Regions from separate parts of the Neobacillus sp. FW104-15D2 genome, predicted to be linked through region 1. Evidence: riboswitches for the same ligand, from Rfam matches in the RefSeq annotation. Region 1 holds a riboswitch; each other region holds the start of a gene.
What was found. Region 1 has a riboswitch for S-adenosylmethionine ahead of AC3WR0_RS12490 (methionine biosynthesis PLP-dependent protein). Riboswitches for the same ligand answer to the same signal wherever they lie in the genome.

Region 1 (3,208 bases):
GTTTCAAATGAATAATTTTCACCTGTCATCGCACGGCCACTTCCTTTTCCACTCTGGCAAATGCCTGCTCAAGATCATTAATTAAATCTTCATGGTCTTCAATACCAACAGAAAAACGCAATAGCCTATTGCAAACACCCGACTGTATTCTAATTTCCTCTGGTATGTCAGCATGTGTCTGTGTTGCCGGATAGGTTATTAAACTTTCAGTTCCTCCCAGACTTTCAGCAAAGGTAATGAGGGAAAGCCCTTGAAGGAAAGGATTAACCCATGACTCGTCCTTTACCCTAAAGGAAACCATGCCTCCTCTCCCGGGATAAAGCACATCTGTAATACCATCATGATTGCTTAGAAATTCAACTACTTCCTTAGCATTTTTCTCATGTTGTTTCATTCTCAGCGACAGGGTTTTCATTCCCCTCATTAACAGCCAGGAGTCAAATGGACTTAGTACCGCTCCTGCTCCATTATGGTAGAGAGCCAGAGCTTCACATAGTTCCTGGCCCTTACCTACAATCAAACCGGCAAGCACATCATTGTGTCCGCCAAGGTATTTGGTTGCACTATGTATAACAATATCAGCACCAAGATTTATCGGCTGCTGTAAAATTGGAGTATAAAAAGTATTATCAACAATTAGCAGGATGCCGTGCTCCTTAGCAATTTTTGAAACAGCAGAAATGTCTGATTGCTGCATGAGAGGATTAGTTGGAGTTTCAAGAAAGATTGCTTTTGTTTGCGGGGTAATCTTTTTCTCAATCTCCTCAGGACAACAGGTATTTACATACTGGGATTTTAATCCCCATTTTTTATAGCCCTGTTCAAGCAGACGATATGTACCGCCATATAGATCTTCACTTACAAGCCATTCATCACCAGACTGGAATAGTGATAAAACTGTAAAAATAGCTGCCATCCCAGAACTGCAGGCAAATCCCTGATCTCCGCACTCAAGGTCTGCAATTGTTTTTTCTAGCAGCTGTCTTGTTGGATTTCCGGTGCGGACATAATCAAACCCGGAGGATTGCCCAATTCCATCATGGCGGTAGGCTGTCGAAAAATAGACAGGAGGGTTAACAGTTCCTGTGGAAGATTCACTTCTATTACCGATTTGTGCAAGTTTTGTTTCAATTTTATACATTTTTTTCACTCCTTTAATGTTGGAAAGCTATATTGCATGAAAGCGGGATTTCATTGAGGGGAGGAGAAGAAAAATAAAAAAGCCTTCTATAAGAAGAAGACTTTTAAGTGCAGATTAAGCAGCCATTCTTCTTATCTCCCAAGTTACAATCCTAACTTGCTGGAATTAGCACCTTTTCAATGGCAAAGCCATTGATGGTTGCTGAGGTGTCATAGGGCCGTTCCCTCAACCTCTCTTGATAAGAAACAAATATTTAAATTATTTATAAAATTTACTACAATTTAAGGAATGTGTCAATTGTTTTTACAAATTTCCGACCTTTGACGGAGTCATTCTCAGTCTTTATTCTAAAGATTCTGCTTCCTGAAAAAGGTATAATGATGAAAAAGAGTGAAGAAACGGGGAGGAAAATGAAGTGGGGGAGGACAATCGGTATTCGGAATTAAAGATATTAAAAGAGATAGCCGAGCTATTAAATAATGGCACAGACCTAAAGCAGGTACTTACGCAGGTTTTAAAAAAACTGTTAAATGTAACTGGATTAAAGACAGGCTGGATATTTTTAATTAACAGTGACGGGCATTATGAAATGGCGGCAAATGAAAACTTGCCTAATGCCTTATCATTTAATAGGTGCGAGCCGATGTGTTCAGGTGAATGCTGGTGTATTAATCGGTATCTCAATGGAAGATTGGATAAGGCTACCAATATAATTGAATGCAAACGACTCGAAGATGCGATTGATTTAAACTGGGGAGAGACAAACGGACTAACACATCACGCAACTGTCCCTTTAAAAGCGGGGGATGAAAAATTCGGAATCCTTAATGTTGGTTCCCCGCAAAAAAGACATTTTGAGATAGACGAGCTAACCATGCTTGAATCCGTTGCCTTTCAAATAGGAACGGCCATTAAACGAATAAACTTAACACAGAAAGAACAGGAGCTCGCCCTGACCGCGGAAAGAAACAGGCTCGCAAGGGATCTTCATGATTCAGTTAATCAGCTGCTATTTTCACTTACTCTGACAGCAAGAGGAGGAATAGAAAGGTCTGAAGATCAAGAAGTAAAAGAAACCTTTGCTTACATCCAGGATCTTGCACAGGAAGCTCTTAATGAAATGAGGGCATTAATTTGGCAATTGCGTCCAAGAGGATTGGAATGCGGATTGGTCAGTGCACTAAAAAGCTACGGAGAAATGCTTGGGCTCAAAATGGACATCAAAGTAAAAGGCGTTATCTCTCTTCCAGGCCAGGTAGAGGAAGTGCTCTGGAGAATTGGCCAAGAGGCATTAGCTAACTGTAAAAAGCATTCCGGGCAGAATGAGGCAAGGCTGAAATTTACGATAAAAGAAAAAGAAGCATTTCTTGAAATCCGGGACGAAGGCTGTGGATTTTTATATGATGGAATAAAAGAACTTCCATCGTTGGGACTGAAAAATATGAAAAACAGGGCAGAAGCACTTAATGGGCGTTTTATATTAAAGAGTGAACTGGATAAAGGAACAGAAATCAAGATTGTCATTCCGGTTTAAAGGGGATATTTTTATATGGGAATTCGGATTTTAATTGCTGATGATCATCATGTGGTTAGAAGAGGCCTGGTTTTTTTTCTTAAAACTCAGCAGGGGATTGAAATAATTGGTGAAGCCAAAAATGGGCAGGAAGCAGTGGAGCTAGCTGCTCAAATGACACCAGATATCATATTAATGGATTTGGATATGCCAGTTATGAATGGTATAGAGGCGACACGGCAAATCAAAGCTCATAACCCTTTAATTAAGATTATGATGCTGACAAGCTTTTCTGATCAAGATCATGTTATTCCAGCCATCGAAGCAGGAGCTTCAGGCTACCAGCTTAAGGATATTGAACCGGATGAACTAGTCCGGGCAATTAAACAGCTGATGGATGGAGAAAACCAACTCCATCCAAAAGCAACTACTCACCTCCTTACACACTTTAACAATAGAAATAAACCGGAAAAAACCCCTCTGGATGAACTGACTAAGAGAGAAATGGATGTGCTGAAGGAAATTGCCAAAGGAAAAAGCAATAAAGAGATTGC
Region 2 (3,208 bases), on a different contig from region 1:
ATTTAGGGCCAACAAAGTTAGTTATGGAGACCATTGCGGAATATAGCAGGAATCCTGCGAATTATGGTTATACATTAAAAGGAACGCCTGAATTTAACGAAGCGGTAAGCTATTTTTATAAACAGCGTTATCATGTTGAGGTAAATCCACAGGACGAAGTTCTTCAGCTAATGGGTTCCCAGGATGGACTTTCCCATTTAGCTACTGCTGTCGTTAATCCCGGAGAATATGTTCTCGTTCCAGATCCCGGCTATCCCATTTATGAAGCTAGCGTGACTATTGCCGGAGGATTAATTTATCCAATGCCTTTATTGCAGGAAAATAAATTTCTGCCCAAATTGGAGGACATTCCATCTGAAGTTTTAAATAAAACGAAAATGATGATTCTCAGCTATCCAGGAAACCCCGTAACAGCGTTAGCGGATGAGGAGTTTTTTGAAAAAGTAGTAGAGTTTGCCAAGCTCCATCAAATTCTTGTTGTTCATGACTTTGCTTATTCTGAGCTTATTTTCGATAATAATCCGCAAATTAGTTTTCTTTCTGTTGAAGGTGCTAAAGAAGTTGGGATTGAATTTAACTCTTTATCAAAAACGTTCAATATGGCCGGCTGCAGAATTGGTTATGTGCTTGGGAATGCAAAAGCAATTAGTATCCTATCATCTCTGAAATCTCATATGGACTATGGAGTTTTCCTGCCGATTCAAAGAGCGGCTGAAAAAGCCCTCATCTCTGATTTTTCTGTTCTCGATGACCAGGTGAAATTATATGAAGACCGCCGAAACACCTTAATTGACGGTCTTAATAAAAGCGGATGGAGGGTGCAGTCATCCCCCGCTACCATGTTTGTCTGGGCCAAAATTCCATCAGGCTGGACGTCCCGCCAATTTGCTTTTGAATTGATGGAAAAAGAGGGAGTGGCAGTCGTCCCTGGGGATGCTTTTGGCAAACAGGGAGAAGGGTATGTGCGTATGGCACTGGTTCAGCCGCCACATAGACTTGCTGAGGCAGCAGATAGGATCCAGAAGTTCCTTTCAACCAATCCTTCTGAAAAGTTAGTAGAAATATAAAAATAGAAGAAGATACCCTGGTTATGTCTTTTTCTTGCGAAATATTTTTATAATCGGTATGATACAAGTATTGAATTTTATAGTAATCCTTATCAAGAGTGGTGGAGGGAGTGGCCCTGTGAAACCCGGCAACCGCTGTTTTTTTAACAGAATGGTGCTAAGTCCTTAAGAGCATATTGTTCTTAAAGATGAGGAGGAGTATGTCATCCAACTCTTCCTTTACCAGGGAGAGTTTTTATTTTACTAAGAAAGCAGGGACTAAAATGTCAGAATTTAAAAATTTGCATGAAACATCAAAACAGCCGCCTTTTCGCGCTGACCAGGTTGGGAGTCTTTTAAGACCGTCTACAATAAAGAAAGCTCGCGAACAGAAAGCATCTGGAGAAATATCATTGGAACAATTGCGCAATATAGAAAACGATGAAATTGTAAGAATCGTAAATAAACAAAAGGAAATTGGGCTAAAAGCAGTTACCGATGGAGAATTCCGCCGTGCCTGGTGGCACTTCGATTTCCTTGAAGGTCTTGATGGAGTAGAGGGTTATAATTCAGAAAACGGGATTCAATTCCACCAAAAACAAACTAGTTCCCGTGGGATTAAAGTTACCGGGAAACTGGATTTTACTAGTCATCCAATGATCGAGGATTTCAAATTTTTACATAGTATTGCTGGAGAACATACAGCTAAGATGACTATCCCAAGTCCAAGTATGCTTCATTTCCGAGGGGAAGTGGAAAAAAGTGCGTACAGTGACAATGAGGAATTTTTTCATGATTTAGGTTTAACGTACAAAAAAGCACTTCAATCCTTTTACGATGCAGGATGCCGTTATCTTCAGCTAGATGATACCTCCTGGGCTTACCTCTGTTCTGATGAGCAAAAGGAACAACTTCGTGCAAAAGGCATGGACCCCGACTATCTTGGTGAAATATATTTAAAAACCTTGAACGAAGCTGTTGCAGGACGTCCCGAGGATATGAAAATCACCATGCATATCTGCCGCGGAAATTTCCGTTCTACCTGGATTTCCTCTGGAGGATACGAGCCTGTTGCGGAAAAATTATTTGCCGGTTTAAATATTGATGGATTCTTCCTGGAATATGACAGCGATCGTGCAGGCGGCTTTGAACCACTTCGATTTGTAAATAGACCAGATTTAAATATTGTTCTTGGATTAATTACATCTAAATTCGGTGAACTCGAGAAAGCGGATGAAATAAAACGCCGTATTGAAGAAGCAGCAAAATTTGTTGATTTAAACCAGCTTTGTCTTAGCCCGCAATGTGGATTTGCTTCCACGGAAGAGGGTAATATGCTAACAGAAGATCAGCAATGGGCTAAGCTTCAGCATGTTGTAAATATTTCAAACGATGTATGGAAGTAAATACAGAAATAAGAAACGATTTATTTTAAGAATTCTAGATATTGGGAAAGGGTAACCTACAAAAGCTATATAAAGGTAATTCTTTAAAACTCAATAATCGACGCAGGCTAATTTTTAGCAGCCAAAAAACCGAAAAGGAGAGAGGTATATGCAAAAAAGAAAGCTTGGAAATACAGGTCTAGAGGTGTCAGCAATTGGATTAGGCTGTATGGGGATGTCTGATTTTTATGCAGATCGCAATGACGAAGAATCGATCAAAACAATCCAGCATGCACTTGATCTTGGCGTCAATTTTCTTGATACTGCTGATATGTATGGTGTGGGTAAAAACGAAGAGCTTGTAGGACAAGCCATCAAAGGAAGAAGAGATCAAGTCATTCTGGCTACAAAATTCGGAAATGTTCGCTCAGAGGACGGAACCTTTCTTGGTGTAAATGGAAAACCGGAATATGTAAAGCAAGCATGTGATGCCAGCCTTCGCCGACTTGGCGTGGATTACATTGACCTATACTATCAGCATAGAGTGGATCCTAATACCCCTATCGAAGAAACAATTGGTGCTATGGCTGAACTGGTTAAGGAAGGGAAAGTTCGATATCTAGGCATGTCGGAGGCAGCCCCAAATACTATTCGTACTGCTCATAAAATTCATCCTATTACAGCTCTGCAAACAGAGTATTCCTTATGGAGCCGTGATGTTGAAGAGGAAATTTTACCAACTGTAAGAGAACTAGGAATTGGGTTTGTGCCTTACAG
Region 3 (3,208 bases), on a different contig from region 1:
GCAAAAAGTATCAGGAAAAAGAAATAAATGAGTATATCAAACAATTTCATGAAGATTATGCAACTATACGCCGGGAATTTATCATGAACCATTATATGTACAGGGAAAATGGTATCTATGAGCTTAACCCAGAAGAAATGTGGGCTAAAATAGAAAATTAAAAAAGCAGCTGGTTGGCTGCCTTTTTTTTAAAAATTTAAGGTCTGTTTGTTGTTTTAAATAAAGGCTTTTATCTAAGAGCATGTTGCAATTTGAAGAAGCTGTGAGAAAAAATAGGCGAGACTCCTCGCAAAAATGCATTCGCATTTCCTTCTTGCGGTGACGACTCGGAGATGCCTTTTCAATGTCCTGCGGGAAGAGCAAGCCAGGCGGAGACCTCGAAGGTCGTTAGCGGTCGAGGAGGCGTGCTCCTGCGCCACAATATATTCGACGAAGAAAGCCAACCTTCTGCTCGTCGCAAAGCTGCAAGCAGCTATACACAGATGCGTCTCACGAAGTTATTTAAAGGCAGTTGGCTTTTATCATAACAAAGCTTACCAAAAGAGCCTAAATAAATGAAAAAGCATAAGATCCGTGACACTCATCTAAAATGCATTCGCATTTTCTTTGTGCGGCAATCATTCCATATCCTGTGGAAAACCAAGACACCGCAGGGAGCAACGAGCGAGGGAGCGGATTCTAGTGAATATCAACAATATAGTTAAACAAAGCCAAAAGTTTCAAGAGGAAAAGACTTTTTCTTATAACAACTCCCTAAGCTGCTGGGAAAGCTGTTCGATGCTTTTGATACTGCTGCGTTCTTTGATTAGATTTTTTCCTATTTCAAGGGTTTTTCTTTTTGCTGATAATCGTCTTTCATCTTCCGAAATGCTATCCAAATCAGCGACATGAGCAAGTCCTACCGTCCTGCGGATTAATTCGCATCCCGCAAATCCAAGTGAATCAGAAAAGTATTTTTCCAGAATGTAGTTCGAAAATTCATCGCTTACTGCAAAGGCCTCTTTGTTTTCTTCCTTCCAAAGTCGGCTGAATTCTTTTACAAATACCTTCCATACTGTTTCAATATGCTGGATGAAAGTATTTCGTTCCTTTTCATTTACGATAACCTGGAACGCCAAATTCGCAATTACCTGGCCGATATCAAAACCTGCTGGTCCGTAAAAAGCGAATTCCGGATCAATTACTTTTGTTTCTTTTGGACTTGCAAAGACACTTCCTGTGTGCAAATCACCATGAAGAAGAACTTCAGCTTCTGTTAAAAAGCTTTTTTTCAGAATAGATGCGTGGAATTTTAGCTCTTCATCATTCCAAAGCTCTTCCACGTCCTTTCTCAATCCTTCTTCGAAAGAGTTATTAGAAGAATTATAGAATGGATCTGTAAAGATCAGGTCCTCTGTAATTTTGCAAAGCTCGGGATTAATAAATTTCTTTGCCCATTCCTTTTTATCACTCGCTCCCAGGCCATAATCAGAGGTATAAAATAAAGTTTTTGCAAGGAATTCTCCCAAGTGCTGTGAAATTAACGGATATGTTTCACCGTTTAAAAAGCCAGTTCTTGCAATGGAAAGGTGCGAAAGGTCTTCCATAATGGTTACAGCCAGTACATCGTCACTGAAATAAACTTCTGGAACATAATCAGGGCAAATTTTTGCGGAAATTTTAAGCGCTTCCGCTTCGATAGTGGCTCTATGAAGTGTAAGTGGCCAGCTTTCTCCGACCACCTTGGCGTATGGCAATGCCTGCTTAATAATTATGCTCTTTCCGGACTGAGAGTCTTTAATTCTAAATACTAGATTTAAATTTCCATCACCGATTTCTTCGCAGGAAAGCGTGCTGTTTGGCTGAAAAAGTCCTTTAGAGATTGCAAGATTAATGGCGGTTTCTTCTGTTAATGCTTTATAAATATTGGCTGTCATTACACTCATTATTAATTCCTCCTCATTTTTGGAGGCTTTCCGCTTATAGATGCAAAAAGCCTCTTTCTTATCAGAAAGAGGCTTGAAGAGACGTATCTTCTCACCTCTTATCTTTCAGAAAGAAATTTCTTTCCGTAGGATTTAGCACCGTGCCTTAAGGGGATATTTCCCGGCGCAAATAGCGCCCCATTTCACAATGGAATTACAGTCGGTTGCTGGGCTTCAAAGGGCCATTCCCTCAGCCAGCTCTTGATAAGAGTTTAAAAAACTATTAATTTCAAACAATGTAAAAATAATAACAGTGAAATTTTAAAACTGTCAACTGTTTTTATAAAATTAATAAAATTCAGGTCTTCTATCTTCGAAGATAGGTATTAGCTTTCGAATCTCTCCTACACGGTCAAAGTCAACAGCTGCTGTGAGGACTTCCTCACCTTCTCCAGCCTCTGCGACGACTTCACCCCATGGGTCAATGATCATTGAATGACCTGCAAATTCGTTATTAGGATCACAACCGGACCGGTTGCAGGCAATGACAAAGCATTGGTTTTCAATAGCCCGGGCAATAAGCAAAGCACGCCAATGGTTTAAGCGGGGTTTTGGCCACTCGGCTACCACAAAAAGTGCTTCAGCTCCTTGGGAAGTATGTGTTCTGATCCATTCAGGGAACCGGATATCATAGCATATAACTCCAGCTAACTTACGGTTTTCAAGTTCAAACATGCCATCCTCTTCACCGGGAACAAGGTAATGATGCTCATCCATCAGTTTAAATAGGTGAAGCTTACTGTACTGTTTCTTCAGTTCCCCTTTGTTATCAATGATGAGGAGAGTGTTTTTTACTTCATTGTGAGTTTGGCCGGCAGCAGAGCCGCCAACAAGGTGCACCTTATATTTGTCTGCAATTTCCTTCAAAAAGCGGATTGTTTTACTGCAATCCTGATCAGCGATCTCGTCAAGCCTTGTTAAGTCGTAGCCGGTTGTCCATAGCTCAGGGAGGACCAGAATGTCGGGGTTTTCCCTCATTGCTTTCGCAATCAAATCCCTGGCTTTTAAATAATTAGCTTCAGGATCTCCAAAAACAATGTCCATCTGCAGGCATGCTATTTTTAGATTCACTGCTCCTCACTCCTTTTGAATGTTAAAATATTATTGATACAAGTTTTGCTGCTTCGTTTGTTTACAGCATTGTTTGTTTTTTAAAAATTTTCACTTTACAAGCTGCCACTATCGTTATATCATTTGTCACTAGATTTTCCAATAAAAAAATGAAAACTAAAGCAGGTGTCGAA
Region 4 (3,208 bases), on a different contig from region 1:
GTTGCGGTTGGTATCTCTGTATTAAAGGTTGTTGCCATTCCTTTATTTATGATTTTAATTACCAACCTGATTGGTTTGGATCATAAAGATACTATTAAAGCTATCCTCCTGGTAGCATTCCCAGGATCAGCTGTAGCAGCTATGATTTCTACAAGATTTAATTCATTAACAACCGAAACCGCATCTTCGTTTGTTATCAGCACGATCTTATCATTAATTTCCTTGCCAATATATATTTCTTGGCTAGTATAATATGGAATCCCTCCTAAGAGGAGGGTTTTTCAGAGGGTTGTTTGTGAAAAAGTTAACAATGTTTAATGCCACTTTTTTCTATTTTATCTTTTTGAACAGGTATTTTCTGCTGACATTTAAATATGTGAAGTGTTACACAATCGTCACAAACGGGCGGTGAAAAAGGATTGAATTTAGATTAATATATACATAGAGAAAGCGTTTCCAACAAATTTTAGGGAGGTAATAATGATGGCCATTTTATTAGAAAGAGGGCTACAGCAGGTGAGACAATTTTATATTGAAAAACTGGTCAAAACCGGCATTTACCACCCTAATGATAAAGAATTGAATTACATGACAATAAGCGAATTAAAAAATATCTATATGCAGGAAACGGCACCTAAAAATAAAAGAACTCAATTATTAGTTAGATAATTTGTTTTGAATATTTAAGGAGACTCAAGTCAGAAATGATGCGCAGGAGAGCCCGGGCTGCGCAGCGAGGAGTCTCCCAAATTGTCTACGTAAAGCCATTACCTTAAGCAAAATTCAACAGTCGAGTTTAATAGGGACTTGGATTAAAGGTCAAATAAAAAAGACGGATTATAAAATTCGTCTTTTTTAGCGTTAGTATTTAAATTAATAGAGAGGGGGCATTTTTTTATGAATCCCTTAAAAAAGGTATTTCATGATTACACTGTCTGGTCCTGTACACCTGGAATAATCTCCGAATCAATCATGTTACCAACTTGCACGTCATTTTTGATGATGCCCGTATATTTTGCTGTATTGGCAAATGGCAAAGATGCGAATCGAAAGACCGACTCCGTTATTGGTCTTCCTGTGAGAGAACCAACAAGTTAGTTAATTTTCTCCTACGGCTACTGCTGCATTTGAATTTACATCGATTGTCCCAATTAATACTGTGAAAAATCACCTCTCTTTGAGAGGGCTTTTAATAATGGACATTTTTTCTTATTGGAAAGTCAACGAAATCATTATCCATAATGATAATTATATTTGATATCAGTTCATTTTTTCAGCAATTTTGATTTTGAATGTATATAATAATAAAAACCCTTGAAATATCAAGGGTTTTTAAGTGTCCCAGAGAGGATTCGAACCTCCGACCTACAGTTTAGGAAACTGTTGCTCTATCCTACTGAGCTACTGAGACATGGTATAAACTAATTAACTTACTGCTTATTAGGCGCATTTCTAATTATACTTCTCGTACTCGAAAAGTCAATAACTTTGTTTCAAATTTTGGCTGTGTTAAAGTTCATTGTTGTTTGGAGCGGAAAGCGAACACAAGTTGCAGGAAATCCACAAGCAAGTCTAACAGGGCCTAATATTTAATAAAGCTGTAAAGCCATAATATAAAAAACAATAATAATATTATGTAAACTATATTAAAATATTTAATAATTGACATATTCTTATAATTCAATTATTATCTCTTTAAATGATTAAAACTCTTAAACTCAATAAACGATTTCTTCTTATCAAGAGAGGTGGAGGGACTGGCCCTTTGAAGCCTCGGCAACAGGTTCTGCGGAATACTGTGCCAAATCCATCAAACAGGTTTGTTTGAGAGATAGGAAGAGAGTTAACGAACTCTCTTCTTGTCCGGAGAGTTTTTTTTATTTTTCTTTACCTAGTTTAGCACTTGGAAAACTTGAGAATGAGTTAGAGGAGAGATGAGAAATGAAGTTCGGATTTTGGCTTCCTATTTTTGGCGGATGGCTTCGCAATGTTGATGATGAGAATATGCCGCCCACATTTGACTATGCAAAAAAAGTCGTTCAATCAGCAGAAAAGTGGGGATATTCAACCACTCTTGTTGCTGAATTGAATTTAAATGATATAAAAGGTCCTGAACATGATTCATTGGAAGCCTGGTCAACAGCAGCTGGTCTTGCAGCTGTTACAGAGAAAATCGAGATCATGGCAGCAGTGCGCCCGGGTTTTCATAATCCTGCCGTAACCGCAAAAATGGCAGCAAATATCGATCAAATTAGTAAAGGCCGCTTTACTCTGAACGTAGTATCTGCCTGGTGGGCGGAAGAGGCTCGGCAGTATAACGGGATTTTTACCGAGCATGACGAAAGATATGATCGTACAAAGGAATTTATTGATGTACTTAAAGGAATGTGGACAGAAGACACCTTTACATATCAAGGACAATTTTACAATATCCAGAATGCAAAGCTTTCGCCAAAGCCAGTTCAGCGTCCAAATCCCATTCTATATGCTGGAGGGGAAAGTGAGAAAGGCAAGCAAACCATCGTTGAAAAATGTGATGCTTATGTTATGCATGGCGGTACAGTAGAAGAGATTCAAAGAAAAGTTGCGGAAATGAAGGACCGCCGTTCTGAAACTGAGAATGCTCCACTTTCTTCTTTTGGAATGGCTGCATATGTGATTTGCCGCGATACGGAGGAAGAGGCACTACAGGAACTTGAAAAAATTACGACCGTAAAAGACACAAGTGGTTACGCTGGCTTTAAAGATTTTACAAGCAAATCACAGCTTGAACAAAAGATCCAGCTTCAGGACTACTCCGTGTCAAACCGTGGGCTAAGACCAAATCTGGTAGGAACACCAGACCAAATTGCTGACCGTATTATCCAGTACGAAGAAGCGGGATTAGATTTGCTCCTTCTCCAGTTCTCTCCGCAATTAGAAGAAATGGAACGTTTTGCAAGAGATGTAATGCCGTTGGTTGAGGAACGCAGAAACAGGGTTGTTTCACACTAAGAACTCAAAGGGGGAAATACTTTGAAAAAGGTATATGTTATACATGAAAATAGTGAATGGACAGATCATCTTACCAGGAGGCTTGAGGAGCTTGAGGTTCCATATGAGGAATGGCATCTAGACCAGGGAACTCTTGATCTTTCTGCAGAACCTCCAGAAGGAATCTTTTACAGCCGAATGAGTGCCTCTTCCCACACAAGGGATCATCGTTTTG

Region 2: linked by a shared signal. The riboswitch ahead of AC3WR0_RS06365 (5-methyltetrahydropteroyltriglutamate--homocysteine S-methyltransferase) and the one ahead of AC3WR0_RS12490 (methionine biosynthesis PLP-dependent protein) in region 1 are both predicted to bind S-adenosylmethionine.
Region 3: linked by a shared signal. The riboswitch ahead of mtnK (S-methyl-5-thioribose kinase) and the one ahead of AC3WR0_RS12490 (methionine biosynthesis PLP-dependent protein) in region 1 are both predicted to bind S-adenosylmethionine.
Region 4: linked by a shared signal. The riboswitch ahead of AC3WR0_RS16965 (LLM class flavin-dependent oxidoreductase) and the one ahead of AC3WR0_RS12490 (methionine biosynthesis PLP-dependent protein) in region 1 are both predicted to bind S-adenosylmethionine.

What each region holds. Positions count from the first base shown of each region.
Region 1 is NZ_JBYTCJ010000013.1:109,516-112,723, reverse strand. Features, by position in the region: gene metC (cystathionine beta-lyase) at 1-29, opposite strand, end outside; gene AC3WR0_RS12490 (methionine biosynthesis PLP-dependent protein) at 26-1,141, opposite strand; SAM riboswitch class I at 1,270-1,386, opposite strand; gene AC3WR0_RS12485 (GAF domain-containing sensor histidine kinase) at 1,557-2,675, shown strand; gene AC3WR0_RS12480 (response regulator) at 2,691-3,208, shown strand, end outside.
Region 2 is NZ_JBYTCJ010000005.1:122,669-125,876, forward strand. Features, by position in the region: gene AC3WR0_RS06360 (LL-diaminopimelate aminotransferase) at 1-1,067, shown strand, start outside; SAM riboswitch class I at 1,154-1,262, shown strand; gene AC3WR0_RS06365 (5-methyltetrahydropteroyltriglutamate--homocysteine S-methyltransferase) at 1,331-2,452, shown strand; gene AC3WR0_RS06370 (aldo/keto reductase) at 2,601-3,208, shown strand, end outside.
Region 3 is NZ_JBYTCJ010000021.1:83,438-86,645, forward strand. Features, by position in the region: gene AC3WR0_RS16800 (DUF2087 domain-containing protein) at 1-161, shown strand, start outside; gene mtnK (S-methyl-5-thioribose kinase) at 741-1,925, opposite strand; SAM riboswitch class I at 2,021-2,175, opposite strand; gene AC3WR0_RS16810 (carbon-nitrogen family hydrolase) at 2,253-3,035, opposite strand.
Region 4 is NZ_JBYTCJ010000022.1:11,541-14,748, forward strand. Features, by position in the region: gene AC3WR0_RS16945 (AEC family transporter) at 1-252, shown strand, start outside; gene AC3WR0_RS16950 (Fur-regulated basic protein FbpA) at 481-669, shown strand; gene AC3WR0_RS16955 (hypothetical protein) at 898-1,098, shown strand; tRNA gene AC3WR0_RS16960 (tRNA-Arg) at 1,338-1,411, opposite strand; SAM riboswitch class I at 1,734-1,838, shown strand; gene AC3WR0_RS16965 (LLM class flavin-dependent oxidoreductase) at 1,942-2,994, shown strand; gene AC3WR0_RS16970 (ATP-grasp domain-containing protein) at 3,016-3,208, shown strand, end outside.